2 regions of the Sphaerisporangium sp. NPDC051011 genome follow, and region 1 is predicted to be linked to the other one. Evidence: riboswitches for the same ligand, from Rfam matches in the RefSeq annotation. Region 1 holds a riboswitch; the other holds the start of a gene.
The links. A riboswitch is a leader RNA that binds a small molecule or an ion and turns the genes downstream of it on or off. The one in region 1 is predicted to bind cobalamin.
Positions count from the first base shown of each region.

Region 1 (7,634 bases):
AGGTCGATCTTCGACTTGTTCGCCTTGACCGTGTCGCTGAAGGTACCGAGCACGTCGAGCACCGTCTCGGGGCCGCGTGCAGGCGCGGGCTGGCCACGAATTGTCCGAACGGCCGCTCGCCGGTCAGGTCCGAGGCCCACACCACCCCGCCGGGTCGTCCGGCGACAGCCCGATCCGCTGCCACAGCAGCGCCCGGGCCGCGTCGCCGACCTCGCGCGGCACGACCGCCTCCACCTTGGCGAACCCGTCCGTCACGAAGCGATCGATATCGATGACCTGCATACTGGGAACGTTATCGGCGCCGTCCACCGGATTTTCCGGCACGCCGGGCGGTCGACGTGCCGAGCGATCAGCGGGCTGCGGCGGACCGGGCGCGGAACAGCCCGACGGCTCTGGTGCCGATCCGGAACGACGCCTGCGCACGCGGTCCGTCGTCCAACCGCAGCCGGCGGCCGCGGACCGCGACGGCGATCACGGCCTCCTCGGGCAGCACCGCCCCCAACGCCCGCAGCATGCCCGCGACCCCGGACTCGCCGTCGGGGCCACGCCAGGCGGTCTGCTCCCCGTAGGGGGCGTCGGTGACCACCAGGCCGGGACGGCGGCCGTCCAGCACCCGGCAAAGCTGGTCGGGGTCGAACACGTCGGCCTGGCGCACGGCGTGCGGCACCTGGCCGCCCTCGGTCGGCAGTCCGCGTGCGAGCCGGCGGGCCGCACGCGCCGCCGCGGCATAGGAGGGCTTGTCCAGGCGTCCGGCGCGCTCGTCAAGATCGGCGGCCCGAGAACAACCCGGCGCGGCTCAGGAGGCCGAGGTTCTGTTCCGCCAGACGCAACGCCTCGGGTTCGATGTCGGAGGCGAGCACTCCGGTGATCTGCCGGGGGTGCAGCAGCCCGAGGACGGTCAGCAAGTAACCGCTGCCGCAGCACGGGTCCCACACCAGGGCCGCACTCTTCCCGTGTAGCGCCAAGGCGCGCTGGAACATCTCGCTGGCCAGCCGCACCGGGAAAGCGGGAAACCCGGGTGCCGAATGCAGCACCCCGCCGCTGGCCGGATCCTCGTGGTTCTCCCGGACGACCGCGTAACGGTAGGCCACTGGCTCCCCTAAGACCGGCGGCCACGCTGGCGGGCGGCCTCGTACAGCGCCACCGTGGCGGCGCATGCGGCGTTCAGCGAACTGGCCGCGCCACCGATCGGGATCTGTGCCATGACGTCGCAGCCCTCCCGCCAGCCCGCGCTCAGCCCGGAGGTCTCGTTCCCGATCACCAGCAGTGTGGGGCCGGTCAGGTCGACCTCGGCGATGTCGGCGGCACCGTTCTCGTCGGTGCCGACCACGCTCAGCCGATGACCGGCCGCCCGCTCCCGGTGCACCCACTCCAGCACCTCGCGGTGCGAGGGGACGCGGACCACCGGCACCGCCAGCAGCGACCCGGTGGAGGCGCGCACCGCCTTGGGATCGTACGGATCAGCGGCATGCCCGGTGACGATCAGCCCCCCGCCGCCGAACGCATCGACCGAACGCACCAACGTGCCGATGTTGCCCGGCCCGGTCGGCCGGTCAAAGACCACTCCCACGAATGACGGCACCACCGCGATCCGCGACAGATCATCGGTCGGCAGCGCCACCACCGCCACCAGTTCGGGGACCTCCTGCTCCTTGCCGCTCAGCTGGCGCAGCAACTCGGGCGCCATCGCCACCCGGTCGGCCCCGGCCCGCTCCAGCATCCCGGCCGCCCACCGCGACAACGGCCGCTCAGCGTCATAAATCAGCGCCCGCACCGGCCAGCCGCGCTCCACCGCCAGACTGATCGGCCGGACGCCCTGCACCAGAAACTCCCCCGCCCGCTGCCGCCTGTTCCGGTTCCGCGACAGCGCCTCCCACTGCTGAAACTGCGCGTTGGGCCGCGAAACCCGCAGCACACCCCCCACCCGGCGCCCCAATCTTCGTCTTCCACCAGCAAACGCCCAGTTTCCCACACCACGACCTAGTGGCTGATTCCATTTCTCGGAAAGCAGTCCCGGAGGTCGCGCGCCACACTTCCCCTTAAACTCCATTTGCCCGCTTTGGTGCTACTCGCAGCTACGGCATCGAACGCACATAACAGATCAGCAGCCTGACGGCCGTCCATCGGATCCTTCCCGCCCGTGACCGCAGCCGGAGGGTGGACCAGTACGTAATGAGGGCTGACGCCTGTGACGCGCTTGGGTGGGCGGAAGGCTGTGGAATGGTCCCCGTCCGCATCGAGTGATCGCATCCATTCGGCGAGTCAACCGGCCGCGCGGCTCGCACGGTGCCGGCGTACCGCGTCGCGGTTGGCGCACCGCTGGGAGCAGTAGCGCTGCCGCCCGGTACGGGAGGTGTCGGCGAAGATCGTGGCGCATTCGTTCACGGCGCATCGCCGGAGGCGGTGCATGCCCCGCCCCACCAGGTGCAGCGCGGTACCCACGGAGATGAGTGCGAACAGCACCGAGCCGAGCGTCTGCCGATCGTCGCGGTAGTGGAGGTGCCAGCCGCTACCCGCGTGGTCGGTCAGCCGTGGGTAGGCCGCGGACTCCGCCAGCATTCGGTTGACCAGTCCGGCACGCTCGTGCTCGTCGGTGGCGTCGACGACCTTCTCCCACGCGTCCAGTACGGCATGGACACGATCCAGGTCCTGCGCCGTGACCGGGTGCTCCAGCACGAGCCCGGCCGCGCGACAGCGCTCCGCGAGTTCCCCGGCGGTCTCCGGTCGCCGGTTGGCCAGGGCCGCGGCCAGGTTCACGGCATCCTCGCCGTAAGGGTTGAGGTGCACAAGACCATTACATCAGTCTGGTCGCCATGACACACCACACCGATGTACGGCAGGCGTCGGAGGACGACGTCGCGGAACTTGTCCGCCTGCGGGCGTTGCTGTTCGAGGACCTCGGCGGCGATTTCTTCAACCCCTCCTCAGCAGAAAACGGCTGGCGGGACGCCCTTGCCACGGTTCTGAAGCAAAAGCTGATGGAGGAGGATGCGCGGATCCTGGTCGTGGACGGCGACGACGGCCTTGCCGCCTGCGGTATCGGCACCATAGAGCAGTGGTTCCCGGGTCCGCACTCGCGGAACGGCCGGATCGGACACGTGATCGGCGTGGTCACCGATCCGGCGTATCGACGGCGCGGCCTCAGTCGCGCGATCATGCGGGGCCTTCTCGACTGGTTCCGGGAACGGCAGGCCGTCCGAGTGGACCTGTACGCCTCGCGCGAGGGCGAACCGCTCTACCGCGAGCTCGGCTTCATCGACCACCCTGATCCCGCGCTGTGCTGGCGTCCGTGACGAATTCCCGGCGCACCGAGCGATCGGCCGGCCGAGCCTGCCGTGACCAGCCCCGCGACGCGTCGTCCGAGGCGGGAACCGGATGAGCGATGGCGGACTCACGCAGCGCAGGTGGCGATACCGGTGGGTCGTCCTCGGCGTCGCCACCTTCACCCAGGCCGCCTCCGGCTTCTTCGTACAAGGCATCGGGGCGATGGGCATCCACCTGCAACGCGACCTGAGCCTGAGCACGACTCAGCTGGGTCTCTTGCTCTCAGCGGCCCAACTGGTCCCCCTGGCCGGGTTGCTGGTGGCCGGGGAACTACTGGACCGCTACAGCGAGCGTTGGGTCGTCGGCATCGGCGCCAGTGTCATCGCCGTGAGCCTGGGTGTGGGAAGCCTGGCTCCGGGATACATATCGGTACTAATCGTCCTGCTGATCGTCGGCGCAGGATACAGCCCCGTTCAGCCCGGCGGCAGCAAATCTGTGGCGTCCTGGTTTGACTCGTCCCAGCGAGGATTGGCGATGGGGATCCGCCAGGCAGGGCTGCCGCTGGGCGGCGTACTCGCCGCGGCCGCGCTACCCTCCCTCGCCGTTTCTCTCGGCTGGCGAGCTACGCTCATGGCCGGCGCGCTCGTCGCGCTGCTGGGCGCCGTCGTCTTCATGTGCTTCTACCGCAGCCCGCCTACCCGAAGCGCTCCACGAGACGATGGTCCCCACGACACCGGGCCGCAGGCTTCGCTCAGGTCGCCGCTCGGCGCACGGCTACGGCTGCTGCGTGAACCATCCATGATGAGGATCATCCTGTCCGGGATGAGCCTGGTCTCTGTGCACAGCGGGGTAGGCGTCCTGACCGTGCTCCACCTCCACGAGGTCGCCTCTGTCGGAGCAGGCCAGGCGGCCCTGGTCCTCGTGGCGACCCAAGGGGCAGGCGTCGCCGGCCGCATCTGTCTGGCAGCTTGGAGCGATCGCAGCAGGTCGGGACGTTACGCCTGGGTCGTGAGCTGTATGGTCGCCGTAACGATGGGGATGACGGCGCTGACGACTCCCCTGGGCCGGTCGCCTGCGGCGGCCTGCCTGTTGTTCATCTGGCTCGGATTCTTCGGGATCGGCTGGTACGGCCCTTGGGTCGCCTATCTGGCCGAATCGGCACCTCCGGGCAGGACGGGATTCGCCCTCGGCTCGGCCATGGCCGTCAACCAGGTCGCCGTCGTCTCGGCGCCGCCGGCTCTCGGCCTGCTCAAGGACCTGACCGGCGGCTTCACACCAGCCTGGGGCCTGCTCTCCGCGATGACCGCTGTCGCTCTGATGGTCACGGCCCGCGTCGGATGTCATCATCGACCAGACGCCTCCCGGCACCGGACGACCACCCTCTAGGCATCTGACGGCTCCGAGCGAAGGCGCCGGATCAGGTAGGTGTCCATGATCCATCCCTTGCGGTGGCGGGCCTCGTCGCGGAGTTCGCGGATGCGGCCGGCGACCTCGGCGACCGGTCCGTCCACGAGGATCTCGTCGGGGGTGCCCAGGTAGGCGCCCCAGTAGATGTGGAAGTCGCCGTCGAGGCCGTCGAAGGCGCCGTGGGCGTCCAGCATGACGACGACGTCATCGGCGGTGGGCCCGTCCTCGGCCAGGCGGCGGCCGGTGGTGACGTGCACCGGCCGGCCGACCCGGGTCAGACTCACGCGGTGGCGCGCGGCCAGCGCGGACACGCTGCTGATCCCCGGGACGACCTCGTAGGTGAAGCGGGTGTCCCCACGGTCGAGGATCTCCTCGACGACGGCCAGCGTGCTGTCGTACAGGCCGGGGTCCCCCCAGACCAGGAACGCCCCGGTCTGCCCGTCGGCCAGCTCGTCCCGGACGAGCCGCTCGCAGATCCGCGCCCGGCGGGCCCGCCAGTCCTCGACGGCCGCGCCGTAGGCGGCGGCGGTGCGGTCGCGCTCGGGGTCGCCGGCCTCGACCACGCGGTACGGGTGCCGGGCGTGCGCGCCGATGAGGTCCCGCCGCAGGTCGGCCAGGTCGTGCGTGACCTCGCCCTTGTCCAGGAGGAAGAATACGTCGGCGCGGGCCATGGCCTTGACCGCCTGGATGGTGAGGTGGTCGGGGTCACCGGCGCCGATGCCGATGATGAGGATGTGCTTCACCCGCACGAGTCTGCCTCCTTCCCTCATCGAGTCGCGGAGCACCCCGGCCCACCCCTAGATGCCCAGGCGTCCGGTGCGGGGGCACTCGCCCCGAGCCGCCGACGCCCCCTAGACTCGCTGGAGCAGTCGGTTCGCCCTGCCCGCCAGGCAGGCGCGTCGCAAGAGGGAACCCGGTGTGAGTCCGGGACTGCCCCGCAGCGGTGAGTGGGAACGACCGCCGTCACACGCACTGGATCCGATCGAGAGGATCTGGGAAGCGACGGCCAGTAGGCACGAGATGGGCGCCCACGAGTCCGAAGACCTGCCACTGCCCGCGCGCGACCGCGCGCGGTGACCGTTCGACGGCCTCGTGGGAGGGCCGGCGGGACGACTGCGGGCGTGTGCCCGTCCGGTCTGCCACGCCTTCGCCCGGGGATCCGCCGAGGTCTCCCGTGACTCGCGAAGGAGAGTTTCATGGCCGAGAGTTCCACAGCGCCCGCCGAGGTGCCCACGGCGCTGGCCACCGTGTACGGCTACCCGCGCCAGGGCCCGGATCGTGAACTGAAGAGGGCCGTCGAGGGCTACTGGGCCGGTCGTCTCACCGCTGATGAGCTGCGGACCGTCGCCGCCGGGCTGCGCGCCGGCGTGTGGCGCGGTCTCGCCGAGGCCGGGCTGGACGAGGTGCCCACCGGAGATTTCTCCCTCTACGACCACGTCCTGGACACCACGGTCATGGTGGGGGCGATTCCGCCGCGGCATCGCCCCGTCGTCGACGCCGACCCGCTCGACGGGTATTTCGCGATGGCGCGGGGCACCCGGGACGTCGCTCCGCTGGAGATGACCAAGTGGTTCGACACCAACTACCACTACCTGGTCCCCGAGCTCGGCCCGGACACCGTCTTCACGGCCGATCCGTCCAAGCCGGTGGGCGAACTGCGCGAGGCCCTGGCGCTCGGGCACAATCCCCGGCCCGTCCTGGTCGGCCCGGTGACCTACCTGCTGCTGGCCAAGCCGGCGCCAGACGCCGCGCCGGACTTCGACCCGCTCACCCTGCTCGACCGGCTGCTGCCCGTGTACGCCGAGGTGCTCGCGGCGCTGCGCGAGGCGGGCGCCCGCTGGGTCCAGCTCGACGAGCCCGCCCTGGTCCAGGAGCAGCCGGAGGCGGTCCTGGAAGCGGTCACCGGCGCCTACCGGACGCTCGGCGCCCTAACCGATGCCGAGCGGCCGAAGATCCTGGTCGCCACCTACTTCGACCGCCTCGGCGAGGCGCTGCCGGTGCTGGCCAGGTCGCCGATCGAGGGCCTCGGGCTCGACTTCACCGGCCCGGCCGCCGCCAACCTCGGCGACCTGGCCGCGGCCGGGGGCCTGCTGGGCAAGCGGCTGGTCGCCGGCGTCGTGGACGGCCGCAACATCTGGACCAACGATCTTGAGAGGTCGCTGTCCACCCTGGCGACCCTCTTCGGGCTGGCGGCGCGGGTCGACGTCGTCGGCTCCTGCTCGTTCCTGCACGTCCCGCTGGACACCGCCGGCGAGACCGACATCAGCCCCGAGGTCCTGCCCTGGCTGGCGTTCGCCCGGCAGAAGGTCCGCGAGCTCGTCGTCCTGGCCCGTGGCCTGAACCGCGGCACCCGCGCCATCGCCGTCGACCTGGCCGACAACCGGGAGGCGCTGCGGTCCCGGGCGACCTCGGCCCTCACCCGCGACCCAGCCGTCCGCGCACGCGCCGGCGCCGTGACCGCGGAGCACGCCAGGCGCGCGCAGCCCTACGCCGAGCGGGCCCGGGCGCAACGCGACCGGCTCGGCCTGCCGCTCGTCCCCACGACGACGATCGGTTCGTTCCCTCAGACCGGCGAGTTGCGCGCCGCCCGCGCCGACCTGCGCGCCGGGCGGATCGGCCAGGACGCCTACGACGCGCGCATGGAGGCCGAGATCCGCGAGGTCCTCGCCTTCCAGGAGGAGGCCGGCCTGGACGTGCTCGTCCACGGCGAACCCGAGCGCAACGACATGGTCCAGTACTTCGCCGAGCAGCTCGACGGGTACATCGCCACGCGCAACGGCTGGGTGCAGTCCTACGGCTCCCGGTACGTGCGCCCGCCGATCCTCGCCGGCGACATCTCCCGCCCCCACCCGATGACCCTGCGCTGGACCGCCTACGCCCAGTCGCAGACCGGGCGCCCCGTCAAGGGCATGCTCACCGGCCCGGTCACCATGCTCGCCTGGTCGTTCGTCCGCGACGACCAG
Region 1 covers NZ_JBFAGG010000027.1:34,948-42,581, reverse strand. Annotated here, with positions in the region: gene AB0H21_RS38725 (hypothetical protein) at 124-282, opposite strand; gene AB0H21_RS38720 (hypothetical protein) at 350-745, opposite strand; gene AB0H21_RS38715 (hypothetical protein) at 762-1,091, opposite strand; gene AB0H21_RS38710 (TrmH family RNA methyltransferase) at 1,100-1,924, opposite strand; gene AB0H21_RS38705 (CGNR zinc finger domain-containing protein) at 2,263-2,787, opposite strand; gene AB0H21_RS38700 (GNAT family N-acetyltransferase) at 2,814-3,293, shown strand; gene AB0H21_RS38695 (MFS transporter) at 3,376-4,650, shown strand; gene cobF (precorrin-6A synthase (deacetylating)) at 4,647-5,420, opposite strand; cobalamin riboswitch at 5,575-5,717, shown strand; gene metE (5-methyltetrahydropteroyltriglutamate--homocysteine S-methyltransferase) at 5,868-7,634, shown strand, end outside.

Region 2 (7,634 bases), on a different contig from region 1:
CTGATCACCGCCGCCGTACGGCACGGAGCACCGGGGACGGGGGTGACGTTCCGCGCCGGACCGGGCGTCGGCACGGTCACCAAACCGGGGCTGCCGCTGGCCGTGGGAGAACCGGCCATCAACCCGGTCCCCCGTCAGATGATCCGCGACCACATCGCCCGGGTCGCCGCCGCGTACCGCGATGAGGGCGACGTGGTCGTGGAGATATCGGTCGAGAACGGTGAAGAGCTCGCGCGGCGCACCTGGAACCCCCGGCTGGGCATCCTGGGCGGCCTGTCCATCCTCGGCACGACCGGCATCGTGGTGCCGTACTCCTGCTCGGCGTGGATCGACAGCATCCGGCGCGGCATCGACGTCGCCCGCGCCGCCGGGCACGTCCACGTCGCCGCCTGCACCGGCAGCACGTCGGAGAAGGTCGCGACCGAGCTGTATGGCCTGCCGGAGGACGCGCTGCTCGACATGGGCGACTTCGCCGGGGCCGTCCTGAAGTACCTGCGGCGGCATCCCGTGCCCCGGCTTACGGTGGCCGGTGGCATCGGCAAGCTGTCCAAGCTCGCCGACGGGCATCTCGACCTGCACTCGGGCCGCTCCCAGGTCAGTACGGACGCCCTCGCCGCGATGGTGCGCGACGCGGGCGGGGACGAGGACCTCGCCGCACGCGTCCTGCGCGCGAACACCGCCCTCCAGGCGCTCACCATCTGCCAGGAGGCGGGCCTGCCGCTCGGAGACCTGGTCGCCACCGGAGCCCGCACCACCGCCCTTGGAGTGCTGCGCGGCGCCCCCGTCGAGGTCGACGTCGTCGTCATCGACCGCGCGGGCACCATCGTCGGCCGCGCGGGGTGAGCAGCGCTCAGCGGGCTCAGTGGGCATGGTGTGCGGCCCTGGCCGTCGCCACTGCGGCCGCGGTCTCCGCGATGCCCAGGTGGCGCATGCTTTCGCCGTCGGATTCGACGCGGTAGCCGTCCCCGGTCGCGACCACGAGCACGGCCGGCCCTCGGGGGCGCCCGCATTGACGCTCGCACCCCGCCCAGTGCACGGGCAACCTCCGTCCCGGGGTCTCGCCGTTGACGTCCGCCGTGGCCGCCTGAACCGTCGCGCGCCCGGTGCCGGACCGGCCGGTCGCGTGGGTGGCGTCGGCCTGGACGTCGGCCAGGGACTTGGCGCAGCCCGGACGTCCCGTGCAGGACGTGACCCCGGTCCACGGAGAGGCCGGGTCGGTGACCAGACCGGCCTCGCCCAGCCTCGCGAGCCACGATTCGGCGGTTTCCGGCCTCATACCCGGGACGATCACGCTCCGCCAGGGAGTGAGCCGTACCTCACCCGCGCCCGCCCGCGCCGCCTCGGCCAGCACGGACGCCTGCGCGGCCGTCAACCGTCCGAGCGGCGGCATGACGACGAGCGCCACCCGTCCATCGGTCTGGGCGAGGGGCCCCAGCCGGGGCGCGGGCCGATCGCCCAGACCGATGGACGGGGCGGGCCGGCTGCCGCCGAGTCCACCGGACGGCCGTCCGGACTGCTCCTGGAGGGGCGGTGACGCGGGCCCGTCCGCCGATCCGGGGCCGGCCACGCGGCCGGCTCCCGGCGCCCGTGCGGACACACGGGCGGTGATGTTCGCGGGGCCGTCGGCCAGCTCGGCGACGCGCCACGCGGCCGAGCCCTGGGCGGCGCGTTCGGCCAGGAACGCCTCGCCCGCGGCGATCATCAGGGGGACGACGTCGGAGGGCGCGGCGCGCAGTCCCGTGTCCCGCCCGGCCAGCAGCAACGCCCCCCGGACGTCCGCGGCGGGTGGCCGTGTGCTTTCGGTGGCCGGACGGGGGAGGTGCGCGGCGGAGGGAAGGGGGAGGTAGGCGACGTCTGCGGCGGGGAGCGCGACGTCGCCCCGTCCGTCGTCCACGGCGAACAGGAACCGGCCGGGCAGGTCCGCCAGGGCCGGGTGCGAGACGAGGGCCTCGTCCAGCTCGCGGACCAGCGGCGCCACCTCGATCAGCCCGCGACCGTCCAGCCCGGCCAAGGGGGACGCCAGGATGTTGCGCACGCGTTCGTGCGTGGCCGACGGCAGAAGCCCGATGGCGGCCATCCTTTCGGCGAACAGCTCCGCGCCCGGCCCGTCCAGCCCGCGCACCTGCACGTTCGCCCGTGAGGTCAGCTCGACGACCCCCGAACCGAGCGCCGCGCAGGCCGCGCCGAGTTCCGCGAGCCGCTCCCCGGTGAGCAGCCCCCCGGGCACCCGGACCCGGGCGACGGCTCCGTCCGCCGCCGGATGCGTCTGCAACGCCCCGGGGCAGGCGTCCGCCCGGGACCGCTCCCCGAACTCCGCATCTGCCACGTCGAGGATCGTAACCCGCCATCCGTCGTGAAACCGCCGCGGTCCTCCGGGCCGGCTCCTCGCACCCGGCGCGGACGGGGTGGGCGGGGTCGCATTCCGGCGGGGGGCGTGGTCTCATAGAGGCGACGGCAATACGGAGGAAGCCGGTGTGATTCCGGCGCGGTCCCGCCACTGTCACCGGGGAGTCAACCCCACCACAGGCCACGGCCCGGCAACGGGCGGGAAGGCCGGGGTGAGCGTCGATCCGGGAGCCAGGAGACTCCAGGCCGTGTGGACCTACTACCCGGGGCGCGGATCCCGAGTGAGGACGTGCCGTGCGCGATCTGCCAGTTCTCCCTGTTCTGCTGCTGTCGACCTCCGACACCGACCTGCTCAGCGCACGCGCGAGCGGCCTGCCGTACCGTCTGGGCAACCCCGCGAGGCTCGCCGCCGCCGACGTTCCCGCCCTGCTGGAGGACGCCGGGCTGGTCGTCGTCCGTCTGCTCGGCGGGCGGCGGGTCTGGGAGGAAGGGCTGGACGCCGTACTGGCGGGCCCGCTGCCGGTGGTCGTGCTGGGTGGTGAGCAGGCTCCGGACGCCGAGTTGATGGAGCTGTCCACCGTCCCGGGCGGGGTGTGCGCCGAGGCGCACGCGTACCTCGCCCACGGGGGGTCGGCGAACCTGGCCGAGCTGCACCGCTTCCTGTCCGACACGGTCCTGCTGACCGGCCACGGCTTCGCGCCGCCCGCGCCGACCCCGAACTGGGGCATCCTGGACCGTCCGGACGCCCGGCCCGTGGAGGCCGGGGTGGCCGTGCGGCCCGTCGTCGGGGTGTTGTACTACCGCGCGCACCACGTGGCGGGGAACACCCGGTTCGTCCAGGTGCTGTGCGACGCCATCGAGGACGCGGGCGGCCGGGCGTTGCCGGTGTACTGCGCGTCGCTGCGCACGGCCGAACCCGCGCTTATGGATGTGCTCGGCCAGGTGGACGCGCTGGTCGTCACCGTGCTGGCCGCGGGCGGCACCCGTCCCGCCACGGCGTCGGCGGGCGGCGACGACGAGGCGTGGGACGTGGGGGCGCTGGCACGGCTGGACGTGCCGATCCTGCAGGGCCTGTGCCTCACGGGGGACCGCGAGACGTGGGAGAGCAGCGACGACGGGCTGTCTCCGCTGGACGCGGCCTCGCAGGTGGCGATCCCGGAGTTCGACGGGCGCATCATCACGGTCCCGTTCTCGTTCAAGGAGGTCGACGCCGACGGGCTCCCGGTGTACGTGGCGGACCCCGAGCGCGCGGCGCGGGTCGCGGGCATCGCGGTCCGGCACGCGGCGCTGCGGCACGTGCCGCCCGCCGACCGGCGGATCGCCGTGATGCTGTCGGCGTACCCCACCAAGCACGCCCGCATCGGCAACGCCGTGGGCCTCGACACGCCCGCGAGCGTGGTGCGCCTGCTGGCGGCGATGCGCGACCGGGGGTACGACATAGGTACAGGCGGGGAGATCCCGGGCGTCGACCGGCAGGACGGCGACGCGCTGATCCACGCGCTCATCGCCGCCGGCGGCCAGGACCAGGACTGGCTGACCGAGGCGCAGTTGGAGGGCAACCCGGTCCGCATCTCGGCCGCCCGCTACCGCGAGTGGTACGCCACCCTGCCCGGGGACCTGCGGGAAGGCATGGAGCGCCACTGGGGCCCGCCGCCGGGCGAGTTGTTCGTCGACCGCTCCCGCGACCCGGACGGCGAGATCGTGCTGGCCGCGCTGCGCGCCGGGAACCTCGTGGTCATGGTGCAGCCGCCGCGCGGGTTCGGCGAGAACCCGATCGCGATCTACCACGACCCCGACCTGCCGCCGAGCCACCACTACCTGGCCGCGTACCGCTGGCTGGCGGACGGCTTCGGCGCGCACGCGGTCGTCCACGTCGGCAAGCACGGCAACCTGGAGTGGCTGCCGGGCAAGTCGGCGGGGATGTCGGCGTCCTGCGGCACGGACGCGGCGCTCGGCGACCTGCCGCTCGTCTACCCGTTCCTGGTCAACGACCCGGGCGAGGGCACGCAGGCCAAGCGGCGCGCGCACGCCACCCTGGTCGACCACCTCGTGCCGCCGATGGCCCGCGCGGACAGCTACGGCGACATGGCGCGGCTGGAGCAGCTCCTGGACGAGCACGCCTCGATCGCGGCGATGGATCCGGCGAAGCTGCCCGCGATCCGCGCCCAGATCTGGACGCTGATCCAGGCCGCGCGGCTGGACCACGACCTCGGGGTGGCCGACCGTCCGCACGACGCGGAGTTCGACGACTTCCTGCTGCACGTCGACGGCTGGCTGTGCGAGGTGAAGGACGTGCAGATCCGCGACGGGCTGCACGTCCTCGGCGAGGCGCCGCAGGGCCGCGTCCGGGTGGATCTCGTGCTGGCCATGCTGCGCGCCCGGCAGATGTGGGCGGGCAACGCCGCGCTTCCCGGCCTGAGGGAGGCGCTCGGCCTGTCCGAGGACGGCACCGCCGGCCGCGCGGGCGTGGACGAGGCCGAGGCGCTGGCGGAGGCCCTGGTCGAGGGCATGGAGGAGCGCGCCTGGGATCCGGGCGCGGTGGCCGAGGTGTGCGCGGCCGTCCTGGACGGCTCGGCCGGGGACGCGGGCCAGGTGGTGCGGGTTCTGGAGTTCGCGGCGACGGAGGTCGTGCCCCGGCTGGCGCGGACGTCCGACGAGATCGACGCCGTGCTGCACGCCCTGGACGGGGGGTACGTGCCGGCGGGGCCCAGCGGGTCGCCGCTGCGTGGTCTGATCAACGTGCTGCCGACCGGGCGGAACTTCTACTCGGTGGACCCGAAGGCGGTGCCGAGCCGTCTCGCCTGGGAGACCGGGCAGGCCATGGCCGACTCGCTGCTCGCCCGCTACCGCGCCGACACCGGTGAGTGGCCCCGTTCGGTCGGTCTGTCGATCTGGGGCACCAGCGCCATGCGCACGGCGGGCGACGACGTGGCCGAGGTGCTGGCGCTGCTCGGCGTCCGCCCGGTGTGGGACGAGGCGTCGCGGCGGGTGACCGGACTGGAACCGATGAGCCCGGCCGAGCTGGGCCGCCCCCGGGTGGACGTCACGGTCCGCATCAGCGGGTTCTTCCGCGACGCGTTCCCGCATGTCGTGGTGATGCTGGACGACGCCGTCCGCCTGGTCGCGTCTCTGGACGAGCCGGAGGACGAGAACTATGTCCGCGCGCACGTCCTCGCCGACACGCGGGATCACGGGGACGAGCGGCGGGCCACCACCCGCGTCTTCGGCTCGCGCCCGGGCGCGTACGGCGCGGGGCTGCTGCCGCTGATCGACAGCCGCAACTGGCGCGACGACGCCGACCTGGCCGAGGTGTACGCCGTGTGGGGCGGGTTCGCGTACGGCAGGGACATGGACGGAGTGCCGGCGCGCGGGGACATGGAGGCGGCCTACCGGCGCATCGCGGTGGCGGCCAAGAACGTCGACACGCGCGAGCACGACATCGCCGACTCCGACGACTACTTCCAGTACCACGGCGGCATGATCGCCACCGTCCGCGCGCTGACCGGCCGCGCGCCGGCCGCGTACGTCGGCGACAGCACCCGCCCGGACGCCGTGCGCACCCGCACCCTCTCGGAGGAGACCTCCCGGGTGTTCCGCGCCCGTGTGGTCAACCCGCGCTGGGTCGCGGCGATGCGGCGGCACGGGTACAAGGGGGCGTTCGAGCTCGCGGCCACGGTCGACTACCTGTTCGGGTACGACGCGACGACGGGCGTGGTCGCCGACTGGATGTACGACAAGCTCGCGGCGACGTACGTGCTGGACCCGGAGAACCGGCGTTTCCTCGCCGAGTCCAACCCGTGGGCCCTGCACGGCATCGCCGAACGGCTGCTGGAGGCGGCGTCGCGGGGCATGTGGGAGCACCCCGATCCGGACGTCCTGCGCGACCTCCAGGAGGTCTACCTCAAGGTGGAGGGCGACATCGAGGCCGGCCCCGACCCCGCCTGAGACGACCCGCCGAGCGGCCTGCGGCCCTGGCCTACGGCGGCGACCATCCCTGGAACGCGCGCCTGCGTGGGTGAGGTGGCGGGCGCCTCCCGGTTCACACGCCGATGTCGACGGTCCGGATGCCCGAGTAGGTGGTGTAGGACGTGATCGTCCGTGGCGTGCGCAGGCCGGGGTTGCCGAGGAACAGGTGCCGCAGGCGCGAGAACGGCCCGCCACGGCTCTCGGCCTCGGCCACGTCGTCGAGCAGCCGGGCGTCGGTCTCGTCGAGGTGGACCCGCTCGGACAGGTTCCAGCCGTCCCAGGGCAGGACCTCGACCTTGTTCAGCGCCGCCAGGTCGCGCACGACGTTGCCCTGGACGAAGTCGAGACCGCTCACGTCGATGAGCGACACGCCGAACGTCGCGGGGTCGGCTCCCTCCTGGCGGCAGGCCCGCCAGGCGTCGCCCGCGACCAGGAAGCGGTCGCGCGGCACGTCCATCGGGTCGAAGGAGATCTTGAACTCCTCCATGATCCGCGGCGTGGGGAGCTGGGCGTCGATCAGCGTCCAGCCCTTGTCGCGATCCCAGTATTCGGTGACCCAGTGGTCCTCGTTGCGCCCGGGGATGAAATACGTCGCGAATCCGCAGCGGATGCGCGCGGGCGTGCCGGTGCTGCGCAGCAGGGAGCACAGGACGAGCGCGAAGTCGCGGCACGTTCCGGCGAACCGTTTTCCGGGTGCGCGGGCGACCGTGAGCGGCCGGTCGTCCATTTCGGTGACGATCCGCAGGATCGCGGAGACGTAGCGCGTCTCGGCCTCGTTCTTGCGGTGTTCCGGCAGCGTGAAGCCGAAAAGCGGGCATTCTTCCCGGTTCACGAGAAGGTCGCGGACCAGCCGCGCCAGTTCGGCGGGCGCGGTGGGGATTCCGTCCAGCCTGGTCAGGTCGCCGGGGTCGCTGAAAACGCTGTGCGTGAGATAAAAGGCGGGTTCATCCGCTTCTAACGGGTGGCGTGCGTCGGTCATGGTCCGCCTTTCCTCGCCGGGGTACGCCGCACTGGACCCGCATAAGCTTGACGGAAATTAATAGTAAATGTCCACTATTTCATCGCGGAAGGAGAAATCTGCCAACATGGCGGGTCGGTTCCACCCGCCATTTCGCTGATGGTCACGCAGTACGTCAGGTGCCGTCCGCCGGCGTGGTGAAGCCGCCGTGGTGCGTGGGCCCGTGGGGGTCGGCGCAGTGGGCGCGGTCGCGGCCGATGGTGAGCAGCTCGGGCGTCGCGTGGTCCACCTGGAGCGCCGTGTGGCCGATGCCGTACTGGTCGTGGACCAGCCGCTCGGCGGCCACCCGCACGCCGTGGCAGTC
Region 2 covers NZ_JBFAGG010000002.1:655,457-663,090, forward strand. Annotated here, with positions in the region: gene AB0H21_RS07130 (cobalt-precorrin-5B (C(1))-methyltransferase) at 1-843, shown strand, start outside; gene cobG (precorrin-3B synthase) at 860-2,326, opposite strand; cobalamin riboswitch at 2,463-2,588, shown strand; gene cobN (cobaltochelatase subunit CobN) at 2,650-6,291, shown strand; gene AB0H21_RS07145 (transglutaminase-like domain-containing protein) at 6,386-7,291, opposite strand; gene AB0H21_RS07150 (cation diffusion facilitator family transporter) at 7,446-7,634, opposite strand, start outside.
Region 2: another riboswitch for cobalamin. It lies ahead of cobN (cobaltochelatase subunit CobN); the one in region 1 lies ahead of metE (5-methyltetrahydropteroyltriglutamate--homocysteine S-methyltransferase).